3 regions of the Cellulomonas sp. NPDC055163 genome follow, and region 3 is predicted to be linked to each of the others. Evidence: riboswitches for the same ligand, from Rfam matches in the RefSeq annotation. Region 3 holds a riboswitch; each other region holds the start of a gene.
The links. A riboswitch is a leader RNA that binds a small molecule or an ion and turns the genes downstream of it on or off. The one in region 3 is predicted to bind cyclic di-GMP.

Region 1 (3,267 bases), on a different contig from region 3:
GTGGTCTTCACGTAGGAGACGGCCGGCACGGCGACCGTCGAGTCGCCCCCGAGGTACTCGAGCGTCCGCCCGTACTGGAAGCGCACGCTGCCCGCGTACCCGTGCAGGTCGACCCAGGCGTAGAGCGACGCCGAGGTGTCTGTGACGTCCTTCTGGTCGAGCGTCCCCGTCGGCGGCTCCGCCGCGGTGATCGCGACGGAGTCGGTGCTCGTGCCGCCCGCCGTGTCGGTCACCGTGAGGCGCGCGCTGCGGTCGCCCGGCCCGTACACGTGCGTGAGCGCCGCCGGCGGCGCCCCCGCGCCGCTCTCCGTGGTCCCGTCGCCGTACGCGAGCGACCAGCTCGCGAGGTGCTCGCCGGCGCCACCGCCGGCGCCCGACGAGCGGGACGCGTCGAACGTGACCGTGAGGGGCGCCGTCCCGTGCGTCGTCGACGTCTGCAGGAACGCCGACGCCCGCGTGTGCGCCGCGGGGGAGTCGGCGACGTCCGCGAACGCCTCGAGCGCGCTCTGCGTCGAGTCGACGAACCACGAGCAGCTGCCGTGGTGGTGGAAGTACAGGACCGCCGTGACCTCGGGCCACGACTCGAGGGTCGCCATCGACTCGCGCAGCCACGCGGCCTTGCGGCCGGGCACCGCGGGGTCCTCGACCGAGCCCCACTCCGCGATCACGAGCGGCTTGCCGTGCGCCTGCCCGAACGCCCGGAACGCCGACGCGGCGCGCGACATCGACGACCACGCCGCCTGCCCGTTCGACGAGCACCCGAACCAGTTGTAGGCGTCGAGCGCGACCTGGTCGACGACGTCGTCGCCGGGGTAGAGCGCGTCGGCGCTCACCGCCGCGGAGGGCGCGAAGGGCGTCGGCGTCACGATCCACGTCCACACGGCGTTGGTCACGCCCTGCGCGCGGAACACCTCGACGTAGTGGCGGAACGCGGCACGGTAGTCGGCCGGGTCGCCGAAGCCGGGGGAGTAGTCGGGCTCGTGCTGGAACGACACGTACATCGGGACGCGCAGCGCCTTGACGGCCTGGGCGTGCTGGACGATCTGCGCGTCGTGGGCGCCGCTCGCGACCGCGACCCACGAGATCTTGGTGCCGTCGATCCGCTTCGAGGACACCGAGAGCAGCGGCGTGCGGCCGCGCTGGACGGTCGTCGCCAGCGGCGTCGACGGCAGCTCGTCCCACAGGGCGTACCAGCGGTGCACGTCGAGCTTGCGCCCGATGCCGGCCTCGAACGCCGAGACGGCGGCGTCGACGCTCGCGTGGGTGCCCTTCGCGACCGACGCCCCGAACAGCAGGCCGTCGTCGGGGGTCAGGGCGTCCTCGGCCCAGTCGTTCGCGGCCCCGGGCCGGGGCGACGCGTCGGGGGTGGGCTCGGTGGACGGCCAGGGGGTGGGGCTGAGCGTCGGCTCCGGCGTCGGGCCGGGCGTCGGCTCGGCGGTGGGTCCGGGCGTGGGCAGGGCCGTCGGCGTCGGCGTCGGGCTCGGCGTCGGCGAGGGCGTGGGCGACGCCGTGGGGCTCGGCTCGACGACCTGGCGGCTGGCGGCGGCTGACGGCGCCACTGCGGCGGCCGTGAGCAGCCCCGCGAGAGCAGCGGTGGCCAGGACCGCGCGTGCGGTGCGGCGACGAGCGGCACCGGTCGCGCCGGAGCGGGTGGCGCGGGCTCGGGTGGTGGAGCTGGGCGCGGGCACGGCACGGCCCTGCCCCGGGAGGCGGCGTTGCACGGGGATCCCCTGTCGTTCGGCAGCCTGGCGGACCGCGTGGGCCCCATGGCTTTGCGTCGCTGCCTTGCGGCAGGTTTGCCTTTTCGTGGACTCGACGAGCGTACGTCCGCTGATCGTGTTAATCCAGTCCCAGAAAGCGGACCAATGCGACGCTGGTGCGCACCGGCCGTGACTGGCGTGCACCCGGGCAATTCGGATATACGACCGTGATCCGTGCAGGGTTCTTGCTCTTTCGAGTGATTCCTGTGCACCATGAGGGCCTACCGCACAGGGCTTCCGGGGGGAACCGAGTTCGGGGCCGCACGCCGGCGCCGAGGTTGGGCCGTCTGGCGCGGTCGCCGCCGCACGACCGGGCAGGGCGACCCGGCACGGAAACACCCCCACGGCCCCGGTAGCCCGCGACGACGCTGTCTCTCACCCATCGTCGCAGGTCAGCACGGTGTCACCGTGCTGGAGCAGGACACGCACAGCGACACGGACGTCGCGCTCCGGCACGGCCGGGACCCCGGGAGGGGCTCCACGGCGATGTCGAACGCGACGGCCGCACACCCGTGCGACTGCGCTCACGCCCGACGAGCACCCGTGCTCACGACCCGCACGCAGTCCGGACAGCATTCCCGGGCGCGCCGTGAAGACCATCGCCGTGGAGGCACCCGCAGATGTTTTCCGACTATCCGTTCAAGTTCACGCGCCGCCATCGCGTGCTCGCTTCTGTGATCACCGTCTCACTTCTTGCGGTCGGCGCCGTCGCGCTGCTGTCGCCGCAGGGTCAGTACGTGTGGAACGGGCCGAGCGCGACCGAGGTCGCCCTCCAGACGGAGCAGGCGCGCTCGCGCGACCTCAGCTCCCAGCTCGAGGAGATGGAGGCGAAGCTCACCGCGCCGCGCCCCCAGGCCGGTGACAAGGTCCAGCTCGCTCGCGCGGAGGACCTGAAGAAGCAGATCACCGAGCTCGAGGCGAAGCTCGAGCAGACGCAGCAGGAGCTGGGCCGCGCCGAGTCCGAGGCCGCGAAGCAGCAGGACGCCGCGAACCTCGTCAACGGCACGCTCAAGGCTACGCGCGAGCGCCAGAACGCCGCGAGCAAGGTCACCACGGCGCAGATCGCGGACCTGAAGAAGCAGCTCGGCGAGCTCAACTACAAGGTGCAGAACCCCAAGGGCTACCAGGCACCGCCGGTCACCGCGTCGATGACCAAGGCGGACATCGTCGCGGCGAGCCAGCTGTTCGGCCTCTACACGACGCAGAGCCCGTTCGACTACGGCGAGTTCAACGGCGTGCAGGCTGCCGTGAACCGCAACGCCGACGTCAGCGGCTACTTCCAGTCGTGGGACACCGACTTCCGCCCGGACGCCGTCCAGGAGGCGTGGAGCCGCGGCCAGATCCCGCTGCTCACCTGGGAGAGCCAGAGCCAGGTCGGCGCGATCTCCGCGGAGGCGCCGGAGTACTCGCTCGGCTCGATCATCAACGGCAAGCACGACGAGTACCTGCGCAAGTACGCCCGCGACATCGCCGCGACCGGCCTCCCGCTCGTCCTGCGCTTCAACCA
Region 2 (3,267 bases), on a different contig from region 3:
CCGCGGGCACGTGCTCACCGCGCAGGGCGCGCATGACGAGCGAGCCGGCCAGCGCACCGACCTCGTCGAACCGCTGGTGCACGCTCGACAGGCTCGGGGTCGCGTACGCACCGTGCTCGACGTTGTCGAACGCGAGGACCGCGACGTCCTCGGGCACGCGCACGCCCGCGGCGGCGAGCCCGCGGATGAGTCCGATGGCGTTGTGCCCGGACGCGGTGACGACCGCGTCGGGCCGCTCGGGGCGGCGGAGCAGCTCCCGGGCGGCGTCCTCGCCCGCGGCCTCCGACCAGTCCCGCGCCACGACGAGCAGCTCGTCACTCGGGGCGAGCCCGTGGGTGGTGAGCGCGTCGCGGTACGCGAGGTGACGCTCGTGGTAGTCGTACTGCCGCAGGTCCCCGACGAAGCCGATCCGGCTGTGCCCGTGCGCGCGCAGGTGCTCGACGGCCTCGTGGATCCCGCCGTGGTTGTCCGGCAGCGCGACGGGCGCCTCGACGCCGTCGACCCGCTGGCTCGTGAGCACGACGGGCTTGCCGAGCTCGAGCATCCGCGCGAGGAAGGCCGCGCTCGCGCTCAGGGCGATCGTGACGACCGCGTCGGCCTCGTCCCACGCCACGGACAGCGCGGTCTCGCCGACGACCGTCTCGTCGAGCTCGGGCTCCTCCGGTGCGGTCTGGGCCACGACGACGCGACCGCCCTGCGCGGTGACCTCCCGCACCAGCCCCGCCAGCAGCTCACCGTGGTAGAACCCGCCGATGTGGCGCGCGAGCGCGAGGACGGTCCAGGTGTGCGGCACGTGACTCCTCCGGGTGCGAGCCACGTGTGGGCTCCTCGGGAGGACCATCGGCACGTACGGGGGTGACTTGAGCGGAGAGCCGCAGGTCAGGGGCCGTGCGGGGGGCTTGGGCGGCCCGGTGCGGACGCGCGGGGACCGGTCGTTCGGCGACCGCGCGGCCGGCGGCTGGGGCGGGCGACCCGTCCCGGTGGCGGCGGGGGGAAGCGGCGGGGGGGGGTGACGCGGCCAGGGGACAAAGCGGATGGTGACGCGGCCGGGCGTGACGTGCGTCTCTGCGGCGCGGGAGTGCGCGGACAGCGTTCGGGCGCCTCACCCGCACAAGATGAGGCGCCCGTCACCCGCCGTGGTCACCTGGCGACCCGCCCCGCTCGCGCCTGGGCGTTGGGTCAAGGGTAGGACGAATCGGCCAGGAGGGCGAGAGATCGTCACGGATACGTCTGCTCCGGCCCAACGCGGGCCCGCGTTGCGGTCAGGATGCGCGCCGATACGCGCCGTGTTATAGGCGCCGTCGAAGCGCGTCGATTCACCCGAACGGCCCCCAGGCCGGGTCGTTTCACCCTCGGGGGGTTGTTGCGAAGTTGTCCGGGTTCATGCATAGTTGAGGACGTCAGCGAGAAACGGCAAACCCGCCGCAAGGTGGGGACGCAAAGCCACGGGGCCTCAGGGGTCAGCCGAGCTACCGAACGACAGGAGAGTTGCCATCATGGCCATCACCACCCCCAACCGTTCCGAGTCCACCTCGATGCCGGGCGCTCTGCTCACCCCGGGTGAGGTCGCAGCGATGTTCCGGGTCGACCCGAAGACCGTCACGCGCTGGGCGCAGGCCGGCAAGCTCTCGGCCGTCCGGACGCTCGGTGGGCACCGCCGCTTCCACGAGAACGAGGTCCGCCAGCTCCTCACGGGCGTTCCGCAGCAGCGTTCCGACGTCTGATCGCTCGGCCGCGCGTCGCGCACAGCCTTCTCGCCGAAAGGCCCGGGGAATATCCCCGGGCCTTTTGTCGTGCACCCGTCCCATTCACGTGACCTGGGCCACGTCGATGCGCGGGCGTTGTTGGTGAACCGCGGAGGTGCAGGCGGCACGGGCGCGGGGGAGCGAGGACGGCGGCGGGCCGGAGGGGAGCACCGGGCCGCACGGTGTCCACCCCCGACCGCCGGAGTGCCCGAGTCGGACAGCCCCGCATGAAACAATCGTGGGCATGGCGATGAGAGAGATCCGCACGGTCGGCGACCCGGTCCTGCGCACCCCCTGCGACCCGATCACGACCGTCGACGACCGGGTGCGCTCGCTCGTGACGGACCTGCTCGAGACCGTCGACCACGAAGGTCGGGCCGGCCTCGCCGCCAACCAGATCGGCGTCGGGCTCCGCGCCTTCTCGTGGAACATCGACGACGAGATCGGCTACGTGCTCAACCCGCGCATCGTCGAGCTGTCCGAGGACTACCAGGACGGCGACGAGGGATGCCTCTCGGTGCCCGGCCTCTGGTACCCGACGAAGCGCGCCTGGTACGCGCGCGTCGTGGGCGAGGACCTCGACGGTCATGAGGTCGTCGTCGAGGGGACCGAGCTCATGGCTCGCTGCCTGCAGCACGAGGTGGACCACCTCGACGGGTACCTCTACCTCGACCGGCTCGAGCGGTCGGTGCGCAAGAAGGCGATGCGCGCGATCCGCGACCAGCTCTGACACCGGTCGCGGCGCCGGGCGGGTGCGCCGGGCCCGGGGCAGGCCCGGCGTCGCCGCCGCGGTCCCGGTCCGTGATCCCGACCTATCGGGGCGAACCGTGACCGAACGCCCGGCGGGCCGGTGCACGTCCGGGTGGCGGGGCCGGATTCGCTGGCGTCCGGGCGACCGGATCATGCATGCTGTCACCAGCACGCCGCGAGGCCGTGGTGCACTCCGTTCGCGGGACGAGGTCGTTGGGGAAGACGAACCTCGAGCCGTCAGGAGGGCGACATGGCAGGTGCGATCACCCGCGGTGTACTTTTCGTGCACTCAGCGCCACGTGCGCTCTGCCCCCACATGGAGTGGGCGGCAGGCAACGTGCTGGGCACACGCGTGTCCCTGGACTGGACGCCGCAGCCCGCGGCGCCGGGGATGTACCGGGCGGAGCTGTCTTGGCAGGGTGCCCAGGGGACGGGCGCGCGCCTGGCCTCGGCGCTGCGCGGGTGGACCCACCTGCGCTACGAGGTGACCGAGGAGTCGAGCCACGGCACCGACGGCTCCCGCTGGAGCCACACGCCCGAGCTCGGCATCTTCCACGCCCAGACCGACGTGCACGGCAACGTCGTCGTACCCGAGGACCGCATCCGCGCGGCCCTCGTGCACGCGGCCGACCCGGCTCGTCTGCGCGCCGAGCTCGACCTCGCGCTCGGGCAGGCGTGGGACGACGAGCTCGAGCCGTTCCGCTACGCCGGTGCCGGCGCGCCCGTGCGCTGGCTGCACCGGGTCGGCTGAACCGCCGGCGACGGCTGCCAC
Region 3 (3,267 bases):
GGTGAGCGCCGCACGCCGCGCGCTGCGGCCCGCGACCCTGCAGCCCGCCGGGGACGACGTGCCGGGCGGACGTGCCCGCGTGCTGCTCACGTGCGCCGCCCTGACGTTCCTCAACCCGCACGTGTACCTCGACACCGTGGTGCTGCTCGGCTCGGTCGCGCACCAGCAGGACCGCCCGTGGGCCTTCGCCGCGGGGGCGGTCGCCGCGAGCATCGGCTGGTTCGTCACCCTCGGCTTCGGAGCCGGGCGGCTCGCGCCGCTCTTCGCCCGCCCGCGCGCCTGGCAGGTCCTCGACGGGCTCGTCGCGGTCGTGATGGCGACGCTCGCGGTCACGCTCGTCATCGGCAGCTGACCGGGTTGTCCGTCCCGGGCGCGTGTGCTGCAGTTCGGGGCATGACGCTTCTCGAGGCGGGCGACCGCATCCTGCTCACCGGCGACTCCATCACCGACGGCGGGCGCGACCGCCGTGACCCGGCGAGCCTCGGGCACGGGTACGCGATGGTCGTCGCGGCGCTCGCCGGCGCTCGCCGGCGCACGCCGGCCCGACCTGGGGCTCACGTTCCTCAACCGCGGGATCGGCGGCGACACCGCCCACCAGCTGCGCGACCGCTGGGAGACGGATGCGCTCGCGCTCGAGCCGACCGTCGTCTCGGTGCTCGTCGGGATCAACGACACGTGGCGCCGCTACGACTCGGGGCGCGCGACCTCGATCGACGCGTACGAGGAGGACTACCGCGCAGTGCTCGACTCCGCGCGCGACCGGCTCGGCGCGCGGCTCGTGCTCGTCGAGCCGTTCGTCGTGCCCGTCGAGGAGGCGCAGCACCGCTGGCGCGAGGACCTCGACCCGCGCATCGGGGTCGTCCGGAGGCTCGCCGCCGAGTTCCGCGCGACGCTCGTGCCGGCCGACGGGCTGTTCGCCGCGGCCGCCGTGCGCACGACCCCGGCCGCCTGGGCGTACGACGGCGTGCACCCGACACCCGCCGGGCACGGCCTGCTCGCCGAGGCGTGGCTCGACGCCGTCGGGCTCGACTGAGCACCTGGCGCAGTGCACCGGCGGCGGAGCACCCGCACCACCCCTGCGGGTGCACCCGTACGTGAATGCGACGCATGCACCCCTTTGCGGGAGAAACGGATATCTCGGGCGCGTCCGCGCCATGCCCGGGCGCCGGTCCGGAACTCGTCGAAAACAACGCCTTCTGCCGCATTCTCGCGCCCGTGACCTGCAGGATCGCCCCGGTCCGCCCGCGCCGTTATCACCGGCGCACGAGCCCCGCCGTCCGAACGACACCTTTTCACCCGGCTGCCGGGTGCTGTGACTCTTGTCGGGAACCGCTACGACCGCATACGGTCCTCCTGTCCACGAAAAGGCAAAGCTGCCGCGAGGCAGTGACGCAAAGCCATGGGACCCACGAGGTTCGCCAGGCTGCCGAACGACGGAGAATCCAGTGCTCAATGCAGTCCGTAGCTTCCGCGCGCCCATCGACGCCGCGGCCGGTCGTGACGACCGCCGCACGTCCCGCCGCCGGGCCCGCTCGCTCGCCCTCGTCGCCGGCCTCAGCGTCGCCGCGACGCTCGCCGCGACGGTCCCCGCCTCGGCCGCCGGTGTCGCACCCAGCGCGCTCGACATCCCGCTCCTGAGCAACGCCGGCTCCACCACCACGGGCGTCCCGGCCGGGACGGTCCTCACGGTCGTCACGGGCGACCTGGTCGTCACCACGCCGGGCGCGGTCGTCGACGCGGTCGACGTCCGCGGCTTCATCAAGATCAAGGCGCCGAACGTCACGATCAAGCGCTCGATCGTCCGCGGCCGCCCGATCACCGGCAGCTTCGGGCTCATCACGAACGACGCCGGCGTCTACCCCTTCACGGTCGAGGACAGCGAGCTGATCGCGACCGAAGCCTCGCCGTGGATCAACGGGATCATCGGCCACAACTTCACGGTGCGACGCACCGAGATCGCGAACGTCATCGACTCGGTCCACATCACCGGCTCGAACGTGCTCGTCGAGAGCTCGTGGCTGCACGCGAACCTGTTCTACGCCCAGGACCCGAACCAGAAGGGCGGCCCGAGCCACGCCGACAGCGTCCAGATCCAGGGCGGGTCGAACATCAGGATCGTGCGCAACAACATCGAGGGCGCGTACTCCTCGGCCGTCCAGACGACGCAGGACCGCGCCGCGGTCTCCGACCTGACCATCCGCGACAACCGCATCGGCGGCGGCGGGTGCACCGTCAACGTGGCGTACGGCAGCCGCCCGGCGATCGCCGGCCTGGCCGTGGCCAACAACGTCTTCCGGCTCGACACCCGGCACACGCGCTGCGCGCTCATCGCCCCCAGCACGAACACGATCGCGAACGTCGACAACTACTTCACGGACGGCGCGACGGTGAAGATCTCGCGCGGCTGACGCCACGGGAGCAGAGCCCGTCGCGGACGGGCGCTCGACGCGAGCGGTGCACGGGCCTCCCGTGCACCGCTCGCGTGCGTCGTGGCACCGGCGCAGGTGATGTCCCGAGCCTCGGGCATGCTTTGCACCGCGGGGACGTTGTCGATAGCGTCAGCGCGTCCATGACCGACCGGGAGGAGAGGTGACCGTGCTGCTCCGCGCGAACGTCACCACCCCGGTCCCGTGCGGCGCCGTGTGCGCCGGGCCCCACCGGGTCGCCCTCGCCAGCTGTCGCTGTCACTAGAGCGCTGGCCGCTCCCGCTGCCCTCGCAGCCGGAGGCCCGCACGGGCACACCCCCCGCGCCAGCGCTCGCCCCTCGCGCCGCACCGGTCACCCCCCGGCGCTCGGCGGTCCTCCGGCAGCGCGCCCCGCGCGGCGCCGAGGGGGACGACGAGCCCCCGGCACGGCGCGCGACCCAGGAGCCGTCCCGGGCCCCCGCCCCGCCCCACCTCCCCCACCCCGCCACGCACCCGTGGCCCCGCACAGACGAGGACGACATGGCCCGCATCTACGACGACGCGACGCAGCTCATCGGCAACACCCCGCTGGTCCGCATCAACAAGCTGACCGAGGGCGCCGGCGCCACGGTGGTCGGCAAGCTCGAGTTCTACAACCCCGCGAGCTCGGTCAAGGACCGCATCGGCGTCGCGATCATCGACGCGGCCGAGGCGTCCGGCGAGCTCCCCGCCGGCGGCACCATCGTCGAGGCGACCAGCGGCAACACCGGCATCGCGCTCGCGTTCGTCGGCGCGGCCCGCGGCTACGACGTGGTCCTCACGATGCCCGAGACGATGTCGAAGGAGCGCCGCGCGCTGCTGC

Region 1: linked by a shared signal. The riboswitch ahead of ACWFNE_RS01190 (hypothetical protein) and the one ahead of ACWFNE_RS14840 (hypothetical protein) in region 3 are both predicted to bind cyclic di-GMP.
Region 2: linked by a shared signal. The riboswitch ahead of ACWFNE_RS07850 (BldC family transcriptional regulator) and the one ahead of ACWFNE_RS14840 (hypothetical protein) in region 3 are both predicted to bind cyclic di-GMP.

The regions. Positions count from the first base shown of each region.
Region 1 is NZ_JBSGSU010000001.1:263,641-266,907, reverse strand. Features, by position in the region: gene ACWFNE_RS01190 (hypothetical protein) at 1-1,688, opposite strand, end outside; cyclic di-GMP riboswitch class I at 1,737-1,811, opposite strand; gene ACWFNE_RS01185 (glycosyl hydrolase) at 2,381-3,267, shown strand, end outside.
Region 2 is NZ_JBSGSU010000003.1:356,802-360,068, forward strand. Features, by position in the region: gene ACWFNE_RS07845 (EAL domain-containing protein) at 1-793, opposite strand, end outside; cyclic di-GMP riboswitch class I at 1,403-1,477, shown strand; gene ACWFNE_RS07850 (BldC family transcriptional regulator) at 1,536-1,724, shown strand; gene def (peptide deformylase) at 1,990-2,475, shown strand; gene ACWFNE_RS07860 (DUF3145 domain-containing protein) at 2,746-3,246, shown strand.
Region 3 is NZ_JBSGSU010000007.1:82,305-85,571, forward strand. Features, by position in the region: gene ACWFNE_RS14830 (LysE/ArgO family amino acid transporter) at 1-352, shown strand, start outside; gene ACWFNE_RS14835 (SGNH/GDSL hydrolase family protein) at 467-1,033, shown strand; cyclic di-GMP riboswitch class I at 1,357-1,431, shown strand; gene ACWFNE_RS14840 (hypothetical protein) at 1,446-2,408, shown strand; gene cysK (cysteine synthase A) at 2,946-3,267, shown strand, end outside.